2 regions of the Comamonas resistens genome follow, and region 1 is predicted to be linked to the other one. Evidence: predicted binding sites of a transcription regulator. Region 1 holds the regulator's gene; the other holds the start of a gene.
The links. Region 1 encodes FNR, which switches genes on or off when oxygen is low (the NO sensors DNR and NnrR bind a similar motif). Its sites were predicted from a motif close to TTGATNNNNATCAA; they were not measured.

Region 1 (5,747 bases):
AGGCAGTGCGAGATGGCAAGCGGCTGCGCTGTCACGGTATGACCTTCTCTGCAGAGGTTGCAGCCGAACTATCAAAGAAATAGCATAAATGCTGGTTGGGCTGTAGGGTTGCCAGAGCCTTGGGCAATACCTGTGTCTTGTGCAGGCCTCGCCGGACACCCAGCTCCAGCTGCTGCGCCAGATCGATCACCTGCTGGCTGTCCTGGGCAACCTCGGGCTTGTAGACCAGTACCGAGGGCTTGAGAGCCTGCCGCGTATTCACGCAGACCACTAGGCCTTGGCTACCATCCGAGAGTTCCACCCACGAGCCTGGCGGATAAACACCCAGTGTCTGAACCAAGGCACGCAGCACCTCTGGTGCATAGCGATGACGATATTGACCATACAGGCTGGCCAAGGCTTCATGTGGCGTGGTTTCCGCCAGGGCCATTGGAGGATTGCACAATCTTTCGTAATTGTTGACCAGGCCCAGTATCTGCCCTCCCATATCCATGTCTGCCGCCAGAAGGCCCAGCGGAAAGCCGCTGCCATCGGCCCATTCATGATGTTGGGCGATGGCCGTGGTGACCGCAGGCGCGTAACCCATGGCCTGCGTCAGCGCCACGGACTCACCTACATGGTGTACATAGGGAAAGGTGGGCTGGGCGGTGCCTGCTGCCATTTGATTCAAGGCACAATCCGAAGCAGGAATATGGAGCGGGATCTTCCCCAGATCATGCAGCAGAGCCGCCACGCCCAGATCCTGCAGAGCCTGGTCCCGCATGCCCAATGCCTTGCCCAGCAACAAGCTCATCACAGCGGTGTTCAGACCATGCACGCTGGCCGAGCTGCGGCCGCCCTCAAACATCAGATGCAGGCTGATGTCGCTCTCGCTGGCAAGCTGCACCACATAGTCGCCAACCATTTCATCGCTGCCCGAGCGCGCTGCGGGCAGGTCTGCCGGCACCATGGCCTGGACGGCATCAAAACAGGCAAGCGCGGACTGGAAGCGCTTTTGCACGGACTGCATCGCCGTGCGCCAATTCTCGAGTGAACAGGTTTGCGGGAAATTTTCTGGCTCCACCTTGTCGGCCGCGGGTTCTTCCGTGACCTCCGGATCGCTGCGCGCTGGATCGAACTCGATATGACCCAGTTGCAGGGACTGCAGGGTCTTCAATTGCTCCTGGGTCGTGATCTTGAAGCTATTGACGGGAAACGGGTGCCTGAGCCAGCCCACACCCAGATGAACATACATGCCTATGCGCAGCTGTCCGATATCAATAGCGACGAATCGATTCACTTTGAGCGAGTCATACAAGATGTTGCATTATGCGCAGTTCCGTAACCTTCAAACAAAAGAGACCGGAAGTTTTGCGCCCTGACCGACTTATCGGCACCAAAGACTCGGTTTGTAGACCAAATCCATCCACAACGCCCATATTGCCACGCCGATCAGCATCAGGCCTGCAATGCGCGTACCCCATTGCGCGCGCAGAACATTCACCTTGCTCTGGCTCAGACGCCACAGCCATGGCCCTCCCACCAGCCACACGCCACTGCCCAGCGCAAATGCAGCCATGGACAAACCACCTTGCCAGGCACCGCCGCTGAGCGCAGCCACCAGCACGGCCGAATACAACAGACCACAGGGCATGAGAGCCCAGGCAAAACCCGCAGCCAGGCTGCCGCCTGGTGCGCTGACCCAGGGCTGAACCTTGGCCCAGGCAGAACGGCCGGCACGCTCCAACCAGACCGGCTGGCGGGCCTGCACCACCATGGCCAGGCCCCAGGCCATGACGACTACATGCATCAGAGCCCAGAGATTTTGCAATGCTGTGGTCTGACTGGTCAGCCAGGAAAGGCTTTCCATGGCCACGGCAGCCACGGCCCCCAGCAGGGCATAACCACCGACACGCCCCAGGTGAAACAGGCTGCTGCGTAGCCACTGGCGCTTGCGCAGACCATGCACAACAATCTGCTGAGCCTGGCTGGCGGCACTGCCGCACGTCACCACGCTGCAAGGAGCAGCACACATGACAAGACAATGGGGCCCACCCACGAGCCCCATGATCAAAGCAGTCCAAACCAGCGAAAACAACATGCGCTAGATGATGCGTGAAAACCGCGTGCGGTTCTTGTCGGCCTGTAAATAACGATCAAACAGCATGGCTACTCCACGCACGAAGAACCAGCCCAGCGCGGTGACATGGAAGCCTTCCTCCTCCAGCACCAGCAAGCCGTTGGCCTGCATCTCTTGCAGCGCCTTCATCTCCGGGGCGAAATATTCACGGAAGTTGATCAGCCAGGCCTGTTCCATGGGCTCATACAGCACAGCGCCCTGGCACATCACCGCCATGATGACAGCACGGCGCACCATGTCGTCGCGCGACAAGGCCAACCCGCGCTGCACGGGCAACTGGCCGCTGTCCAGAGCGTCGTAATACTCTTCCAGCGTCTTGACGTTCTGGCTGTAGGTAGCCCCCACTTTCCCGATTGCAGAGACACCAAGCGCAATCAGATCGCAGTCAGGCTGGGTACTGTAGCCCTGGAAATTGCGGTGCAGACGCCCCTGGCGCTTGGCAATGGCCAGAGAGTCATCGGGCAGCGCAAAGTGGTCCATGCCCACATAGACATAGCCGCCGTCCATGAATGCATCGATCGCGCTGGAGAGCATATTGAGCTTGTCCTGCCCCATGGGCAGGTCAGCAGACTCAATGCGACGCTGTGGCTTGAAGCGCTCGGGCAGATGGGCATAGGCATAAAGCGCTATGCGGTCAGGGCGCAAGGCATTGACCTGCTCCAGCGTACGCGCAAACGATTGAGGCGTCTGCTTGGGCAGACCATAGATCAGGTCCACATTGATGGACACAAAGCCCAGCTCGCGCGCTTTTTCCACCAGGGCAAAGACCTGCTGTGCCGGTTGCTCGCGATGCACGGCTTTTTGCACATCGGGATCGAAATCCTGCACGCCAAAGCTCAGGCGGTTGAAACCCATTTCCTTCAGCGCCTGCAGACGCTCGTTGCTCACGGTGCGAGGGTCCACCTCAATCGAATATTCACCCGCGGGGTCCAGCTTGAAATGCTCGCGCATCAGCGCCATCAAGGCACGCAGCTCGTCGTCGTTGAAAAACGTGGGCGTGCCGCCGCCCAGGTGCAACTGGCTGACAACCTGGCCCTTGCCGCAATGCTCGGTATGCATGGCGACTTCGCGGCGCAGATAGTCGAGGTACTGCGCCGCTTTCTCGTGATGCTTGGTGATGATCTTGTTGCAGGCGCAGTAGTAGCACAGCGACTCGCAGAACGGCACATGGACATAAAGGGACAGCGGCAGCGCGCGGGCAGCCGAATGTGCCTTGCGCTGCTGCAGTGCCAGGGTATAGTCCTCAGGGCCGAAAGCCTCAACAAAACGGTCGGCTGTTGGAAACGACGTGTAGCGAGGCCCCGGAATATCAAAACGGCTTAGCAATTCGGGCGTAACTGCGGTCATGGCTCTTAGTCAGGGTGCACCCACACTGCAGAGGACACCGATATCGAGCTTCTCTTCAGCCTGACCGGATGCCCGTCTTGTTGCAGCGAGCGCGTGTTTTTGGAATCAGTGTCTTCACTGTGCCCCAAGGCAAACCCCTTGTCCTTGATTCACATCAAGGGATAACAAGGCAAGTGCTGCGACAATTTGATCCATCTCATTACCAACCTAGAGGTCAATGAACGGCGCGGCCTCACTCCCTGTGCGTCCGCACCGCTGCTGCAAGCCATGAATCTTCAGACCATCAAAGCATCCTGCTCCAACTGCAATCTGCGTGAACTGTGCATGCCCATGGGCCTGGACGATGAGCAAATGGAGCGCATCGACGAAATCGTCGCCACGCGCCGCAAGATCAAGCGTGGCGGACTGCTGTTCCGCAACGGCGAGGAATTCACTTCGCTGTACGCCATCCGAACCGGCTTCTTCAAGACCTGCGTGGCCACCGAAGACGGTCGCGACCAGGTCACCGGCTTTCAGATGGCCGGTGAAATCATCGGCCTTGACGGCATCGTCAACGACCATCACACCTGCGACGCCGTGGCGCTGGAAGATGCCGAAGTCTGCGTCATGCCTTTTGACAAGCTCGAGCAGCTCTCGCGCGAGGTGACGGCCCTGCAAAACCATGTGCACAAGGTCATGAGCCGCGAAATCGTGCGCGAGCATGGCGTGATGCTGCTGCTGGGCAGCATGCGCGCCGAAGAGCGCCTGGCCGCTTTTGTGCTGAATCTGGTGCAGCGCCTGGCTGCCCGCGGCTTCTCCAAGTCGGAACTGGTGCTGCGCATGACCCGGGAGGAAATCGGCAGCTATCTGGGCCTGAAGCTGGAGACCGTGAGCCGCACCTTCTCCAAGTTCGCCGAAGAAGGCATTGTGGAAGTCAAGCAGCGCCACTTGCGCATTCTGGATACCGAAGCGCTCAAGCGCATTGTCAACAGCCAGCAATGCCAGAGCTGATCTACTAACCCTCAAAAGAACAAAGCCCGCTTACAGCGGGCCTTGTTCTTTTGGAAAGCTTGTCAATCGGCCAAAGGCTCGGAGACGATGCCGTTGTTCAAATCCTGCGCCGAGCGCGCCAGGCTGCGCGTCATCAGACTGCAAAGCAGCATGACCAGCCAGAAGGCGAAGAATGCTGCCGTATAGACGGCGCTGCGCGACCATTCCAGTGGCGACCCCATCCAGTGCACATCCATCGGGTCAACAAAGGCAAAAACCACCATTTCCAGGACTGCGGCGGCCAAAAATGCGGGCCATGCAATCCACATCCAGCGCTGAGTGTCCATCACGAATCTCCTTGGGCTGCGGGGAGCGGTGAGGACATTCTGCACATTGCCGGGCCGAACTGACCAGCCCCTTGCGGGCAAACACCGAGAAACCCAGGCACGGGAATTCTTTAATTGATAGCAGCCAGCGCCTATTAAATCTTCACTTCATAGGTGTCGTTACGCAAAACATAGACTCTACTTGCGCAAGGCGCTTTGAATTTCAGAGCATGCTCCATGAAAAAAGGCCGCTGGGCGGCCTTTTTTCATGGAGTGCTGTGCCCTGCAACCCGGCATCAGCGATCTGTAGGGTGATCTTGTGCAGGCGTTGCCGCATGATTGCGCCCGGTCAGTGCCGGGGCCAGGCTTTTTTGTGATTCGCTCATGCGCTGGTTGATCTCGATGCCATGACGATAGTAATCGGGGTCGATCACGGGGTCAGGCTTGCTCATGGCGATATAGGCCGTGACCAGGCCTGCGACGACCACAACGGCCGGGCCCGCCAGAACCAGCCAGACATGGGCGAACTTCCACCAAGGCTTGCCGTCCTCGGGATGCTGTGGTTTGGCTGCGCTTGCCGCACGTGCTGCGCTTGGGGTTGTTGCCGACATGGCGGATCTCTTTCAATGTGGAACTTTGCCAGTGCGGCGCATCGCCAGATGCGCAGCGCCAGCCAAGCTATTGTTGCGGATAGTCGATAACCTTGCCGTCTAGCGCGGCACCAGGAAAACAGCCTTCTCGGACACGCGCCCACCTTGGGCCTGCACGGCATCCAGATTGAAATGGATGGTGTGCGAACCAGGATCGGCCGAGCCATAGGGAATCTGCAGACGCACGGCAATGCCACGTGTCTCCGCTGGGCCTACGGTCACTTCCTGCTCGGAAGCCACCTCCAGATGATCCAGGCCCACGGCGCTGATGCGGTAGTTCTGCTCGGTCTCCGTGGCATTCATGATCTGCAGGCGGTAAACGTTCTCCAGCTTGCC
Region 2 (5,747 bases), 130 kb from region 1:
TGATGCGCTGCAATTGTTCACGCGTCTGGTGAACATTGGCGACGCCAAGTCGCTGGCAACCCACCCGGCCTCCACCACACACCGTCAGCTGGACGCTGCCGAACTGGCCAAGGCCGGTGTAAGCGAAGGCATGGTGCGCCTGTCCATCGGTATCGAGCATATCGATGACCTGCTGGTCGATCTGAACCAGGCTCTGGACAAGGTATAAAGTCTCCGCACCGCCTGCCCCCGGCAGGCGGCAAAGGAGACGTTTTGATGCTTGCCGCTTCCCCGCTTCGTACAGGTCTGCGCTCGCCAGCTTTCTCTGCAGCCTTGCTGCTGGCAGCGCTGTGGCTGGGCGGATGCCGCCAGATACCGCCGGCTCCCGAGCCATCTTCCGAGCTTGATGGCACATCCGTGCAAGGCACGGGCACCGAACCCACACGAAGCCGGATACAGTCCACAAGCCCCGCTCCGGCAGCACCGTCAGAACCAAACGAAACACCCCCTACAGCCGGACCTCGCAGCCCGCAGATGTCAAAGCCTCTGGGTGGCAGCCAGGCCCGCTGGCTTGCCAGCTCCGAGCGTCCCCTCTGGCTGCAGAATTGCTTTGCTCCGCATCAGCTTGATGCACCGCTGCAGATCCGGCGAACCGTGCTGCCTGACTACCCGCAAGCCATGGCAGTCAACGAAGTCCAGGGCCGCTTCGTCATCGTCTTTGAGATATCCGCAACAGGCAAAGTGGGAAATCATCTGGTCCAGCCAGGCGCACACCCGGCGCTGGTCAAGCCATCGATTGCCGCGCTGCAGAAATGGAAGTTCTCGCGCCCTACTGCCCAGGGCCAACCGGTCAGCGCCTGCCTTGCCCAGGTCTTTCGCTACCAGCTGGAGGATTAAGCCCCCACGCTTGCCCACTGCGTGTGGCCGCTGCCCCCCAAGGGGGCCGCTTATTGCCTTGGGACGGCCCTGCGCCAATAAAAAGCCCCCACGCTTGCCCACTGCGTGTGGCCGCTGCCCCCCCCAAGGGGGCCGCTTATTGCCTTGGGACGGCCCTGCGCCAATAAAAAGCCCCCACGCTTGTCTGCTACGTGCGGCAGTTGCCTGAGGGAACTGCTCATAGCCTTGGGGCGCCCGGCGACAAAAAAAATCGGTACCCCGCGCAAGCGGAATACCGATACAAACATACACCCTAGCCTTGAAATGCGCCGGCCATGCCGACCGGCCCACTCCGTTGCGCCGCAAAGCCTGCGGCGCGTGCCTCATCTGCGGAAGAAGGCCGCAGACAAGATCACTCCTTGGGACTCCACTCTTAGAAGCGGTAGCCCACGCCCACGCCCACCAGCCATGGGTCGACCTTGAGCTTGCCAATGTTGTTGTTGATCTTCGTGTCGATGTATACCTTCTTCACATCGAAGTTCAGCGACCAGTTCTTGTCCAGCGCATAGTCAAAACCCACTTGCAGTGCGCCACCCCAGCTGCTGCGCTTCACGTCCAGGCCCGCAGGCAGATTCACGCTGGAGAAATGCGTGTAGTTGATACCCGCGCCCACATAGGGCTTGAAGGCACCGAAATTGGTGAAGTGGTACTGGGCCAGCAAAGTGGGCGGCAGATGCTTGAGCGAGCCCAGGTAAGCGTCATTCAGATACACGCTGTGCTTTTGCGGATAGGTCAGCACCAGCTCGGCAGCGATATTGGGCGTGAAGAAGTAGGACACATCCACTTCCGGGATCCACTTGTTGTTGATGCTCACGCCGGCATCACCGGCTGCACCGCCGTTTTCGCTGTCCAGATGCAGTGCGCGCACGCGCACCTGCCATGGGCTGGTGCCGTCAAAGGATTGGGCAAAGGCAGTGCCGGCAGTCAATGCGCTGGCAGCAGCGGCAATTGCGATCAGAGTCTTTTTCATGGGCTTTTTTCCTTGAGGTAATCAATGGGAATGCTTGGCACATCCCTTGGCATTGATTGAAACAAAGCCGCCTTTGCTCGGGTTTGTCCCAGGTCAACCTGCACCTCATGCAGCCCAAGAAAAAGGCGGTCGTTGCCCTCGGGCCACGACCGCCTTGAAACCTGCTCTCACATCTGATCCAGCTCAAACCCGCACCCGGTATACGGTGCTAGCTACTCTTTCAATGAGCAGCCGGGGCTCCCTTAAGCTTGTGCCACAGCTCCACGCACAGCACCACCGCGCCGCCGATGATGGCGCCTACCACCACATGCACCAGCACCGGCCCCAGCATTGCGGCCATGCCCCCCATGGGGACCAGCACCACCTGCACCCAATGCTCGATCGGAGCCATGCCGTGCACCAGCAGACTACCGCCCACCATGAACATGGCGGCCGTGCCCACGATGGACAGGCCACGCATCAGCCAGGGCGTGAATGCAATCAGGCCACGCCCCAAGGCCTTGGCTGCGCTGCTGGACTTGGCCATCAGCCAGTTGCCCACATCATCCATGCGCACGATGCCGGCCACCAGACCATAGACAAACACGGTAATGGCCAGTGCCACGGCAACCAGCACCACTGCTTGCTCCCAGATGGGCTTGGTGGACACCGTAGCCAGCGCAATCGCCATGATTTCTGCCGAGAGAATGAAGTCGGTGCGTATCGCGCCCTTGACCTTTTGCTTCTCATATTCCATGGGGTCCATCTGCTTTTCGCGTGCGGCCCTCACCGACGATGGTGCCACCCCCTTGTGCGCTGCCTCGTCGGCATCGACAACGGCCTCATGCACACCGTGAGGCTTTTTCTGGTGGAAGATCTCGAGAATCTTTTCCACGCCTTCAAAGCACAGAAACGCACCGCCCAGCATCAGCAGCGGAGTGATCAGCCAGGGAACAAACGCACTGATCAGCAAGGCTGCAGGCACCAGAATCGCCTTGTTCATCAGCGAGCCCTTGGCCACGGCCCAGACTACGGGCAACTCCCGGTTGGCCTTGACCCCGGCAACCTGCTCGGCATTGAGTGCCAGGTCGTCGCCAAGCACACCGGCTGTCTTTTGCACGGCCACCTTGGTCTGGGTCGCCACATCATCCAGAATGGCCGTGCTCTTGCCCGCGGCCGTTTTGGTCATCAGCGCCACATCATCGAGCAAGGTCGCAATATCATCGAGCAACATCAAAAGACCCGCACCAGCCATCGCACTCCCCATTGGTTTGAACGACCGCCATCATGCCTTCAAACCATGGCCGCCCGGCGACAGAAATTGCCAATCGTTCCAGAGTGCATGGCCGTAACAGCGGTTTTTACGCTGACAATGCGGCCTTAGCCCCACAGGAATCTCCGTGAACCAAACCGCCGCACATGCCGAACTGATTGCCAGCTACCGCAAGGCCGCAACCGAGGCAGCCAGGAAAGCGGACCTGGTCAAGGCCCTGGCCTCCAAAGGCCCCAAAGCCATCGCCACGGCCAGCGAAATCGCCGCCAAGGCAGCACGCCGTCGCGACGTACTGGCCGCCAAACTCACCCAGCTGGGCGTAACGATTCCCGAATAGACCCACAATAGCGGCGCTAGGGCTACCGCCTGGAAAAGCAGCCCGTCCAGCGACAAGCTGCTATTTTTATTTGCTGGTCTTGAAGCCCTGGGTCGCCGCCCAGGCGGCCACATCGTCGCGCCGAATGGCGGCAGCCATCAGTTGCGGGAAGGCATCGGGCGTGCAGGCAAACGAGGGCACGCCAAGCGCGGCCAGCTTGGCGGCCAGATCGGCGTCATAAGCGGGGGCTCCCTCGTCGCTCAGCGCCAGCAAGGTGATGAACTGCACGCCAGCCTCCACCAGCTCGTTGGCGCGGCGCAGCAGGCCGGACTCCACACCGCCCTCGTAGAGGTCGGAGATCAGCACCAGAATGGTGTTGCGCGGCTCGCTGATCAGCCCCTGGCAGTAGCCCACGGCGCCGTTGATGTCGGTACCGCCACCCAGTTGCACGCCGAACAGCACATCGACCGGATCGTCGAGTTTCTCGGTCAGGTCGACCACGGCCGTATCGAACACCACCAGCTTGGTCGCCACGGCCGGCAAGCTGGCCATCACGGCGCCGAAGATGCTGGAATAGACCACCGAGTTGGCCATGGACCCACTCTGGTCGATGCACAGAATCACCTCGCGCTGCGGACGGCGTGCCTTGCGGCCGTAGCCGATCAGGGTTTCAGGCACTATGGTTTTGTATTCCGGCTGCCAGTGACGCAGATTGGCGCGAATGGTGCGGTTCCAGTCGATCTCGGCATGGCGCGGACGGCGGTTGCGCTGGCTGCGGTCCAGCGCACCGGCCACGGCGCTGCGCATGGGCTCTTCCAGCTTTTTCATCAGCTCGTCCACCACCTTGCGCACCACCAGCCGTGCCGTGGCCTTGGTGTTTTGCGGGATGACCGAGCCCAGCGAGATCAGGTCCGCCACCAGATGTACATCGGGCTGCACGTTTTCCAGCATCTCGGGCTGCAGCAACAGCTCGCGCAGCTGCAGCCGCTCCATGGCGTCGCGCTGCATGACCTGCACGACCTGGCTGGGAAAGTATTTGCGGATATCGCCGAGCCAGCGCGAGACGGATGGCGAAGAGTTGCCGCGTCCACCCTTGCGCGAGCCCAGCTTGCTGTCCTCTTCATACAGCGCGGCCAGGGCCTGGTCCATTTCCTGCAGGCGGCCCGAGATGCCGCCGCAGCTGGCATCGGCCGGGCTGCCCAGCACCATGCGCCAGCGCTGCAGGCGTGATGTAGGCTGCAGCTCCTGCTCGGCAGATTCCTGGTCTGGGTTGGAAGTGTTCAGTTTCGCATTCATCATCACAGCTGCACTGCGGCAGATTCAAAATCAGGAGCTACCGGCGACTGGCTCATCAGCGTTTCGGGCATATTCAAGCCTAAAAGCGCATTGAGCACCGGCAATGCCAGCGCGGCGCGCTGCTCGTCCCAGGGGCCTGCTTCATCGCCAGTGGCCACCGTTGCTGGCGCCGCTGCTCCAGCAACGGGAGCACGCCTGGCCTTCTCGCCCAGGCTCTGGCGCTCGTGGTTGCTGAAGTTGGCAAAGCTGCGGCGCACCAGCGGCAGAATCTGGGCGAACTGCACTTCGCCCAGGCCCGAGAGCCAGGCATCGACCGCGCCCCAGATGGATTCATCGTGCAGCAGCACCAGGGCCTGCTTGTTCAAGAAGCCGTCCAGCCAGGCCGCCACATCCATGGGCAAGGTGCCCAGCGAGAGGTTGCGATTGAACTGCCGCACGACCTCGTCGCTCTCCAGCATCTGCTCGTCCAGCAGCAAACGGCAGGCCGTGCCGCGCAACAGAGCCGCAGCCGCATCACCCATGGCCAGGCTACGCAACGCAGCGCGCCAGGCGTCCACGGCCTGCTGCGCTTCACCGTCGGTGCCGCGCAGGCGCAAGGCATCGTGAGCCGCCAGCAGCTTCTGCTTCATCGCCGCTGCCGCGTCTTCATCCATGGCCATGCAGGCCACGGGCAAGCCGATGGCAGCGCGCAACACCAGGGAGTCGATCACCGTGGCCAGCAGCGCCGTATCGGTCTGGCGCACGCTGCCGTAGCGATAGACATTGGCCAGCGGCGGCAAGGCCTGCAACAACTGGGCCACATCGCCCGTGGTGGCGGCGCGCTCGGCCAGGGTTGCTATCAGTACCTCGACCAGCTGGGGCAAATTGGCCAGCAGCGCGTCGTCAATCGCCTGCGCAATTTCGGGCAGAGCGGTTTCGGGCGTCAGGCTGGCGCGCAGCTTGGCCGTGGCAGCCTGGGCCACCGTGGCGCCATGCACGCTGGCCTCGATGATGCGCAC

Region 2: QMY55_RS09340 (OmpW/AlkL family protein) is a predicted target of FNR. The motif match lies at 1,969-1,982, and genes of this name have one in related genera.

What each region holds. Positions count from the first base shown of each region.
Region 1 covers NZ_CP125947.1:2,116,287-2,122,033, reverse strand. Annotated here, with positions in the region: gene QMY55_RS09945 (HD-GYP domain-containing protein) at 32-1,279, opposite strand; gene QMY55_RS09940 (sulfite exporter TauE/SafE family protein) at 1,367-2,080, opposite strand; gene hemN (oxygen-independent coproporphyrinogen III oxidase) at 2,084-3,466, opposite strand; gene fnr (fumarate/nitrate reduction transcriptional regulator Fnr) at 3,734-4,456, shown strand; gene QMY55_RS09925 (hypothetical protein) at 4,519-4,782, opposite strand; gene QMY55_RS09920 (FixH family protein) at 5,058-5,372, opposite strand; gene ccoG (cytochrome c oxidase accessory protein CcoG) at 5,472-5,747, opposite strand, start outside.
Region 2 covers NZ_CP125947.1:1,983,666-1,989,412, reverse strand. Annotated here, with positions in the region: gene QMY55_RS09350 (O-acetylhomoserine aminocarboxypropyltransferase/cysteine synthase family protein) at 1-208, shown strand, start outside; gene QMY55_RS09345 (energy transducer TonB) at 514-876, shown strand; gene QMY55_RS09340 (OmpW/AlkL family protein) at 1,289-1,885, opposite strand; gene QMY55_RS09335 (DUF808 domain-containing protein) at 2,106-3,119, opposite strand; gene QMY55_RS09330 (hypothetical protein) at 3,265-3,474, shown strand; gene QMY55_RS09325 (VWA domain-containing protein) at 3,541-4,752, opposite strand; gene QMY55_RS09320 (DUF5682 family protein) at 4,752-5,747, opposite strand, start outside.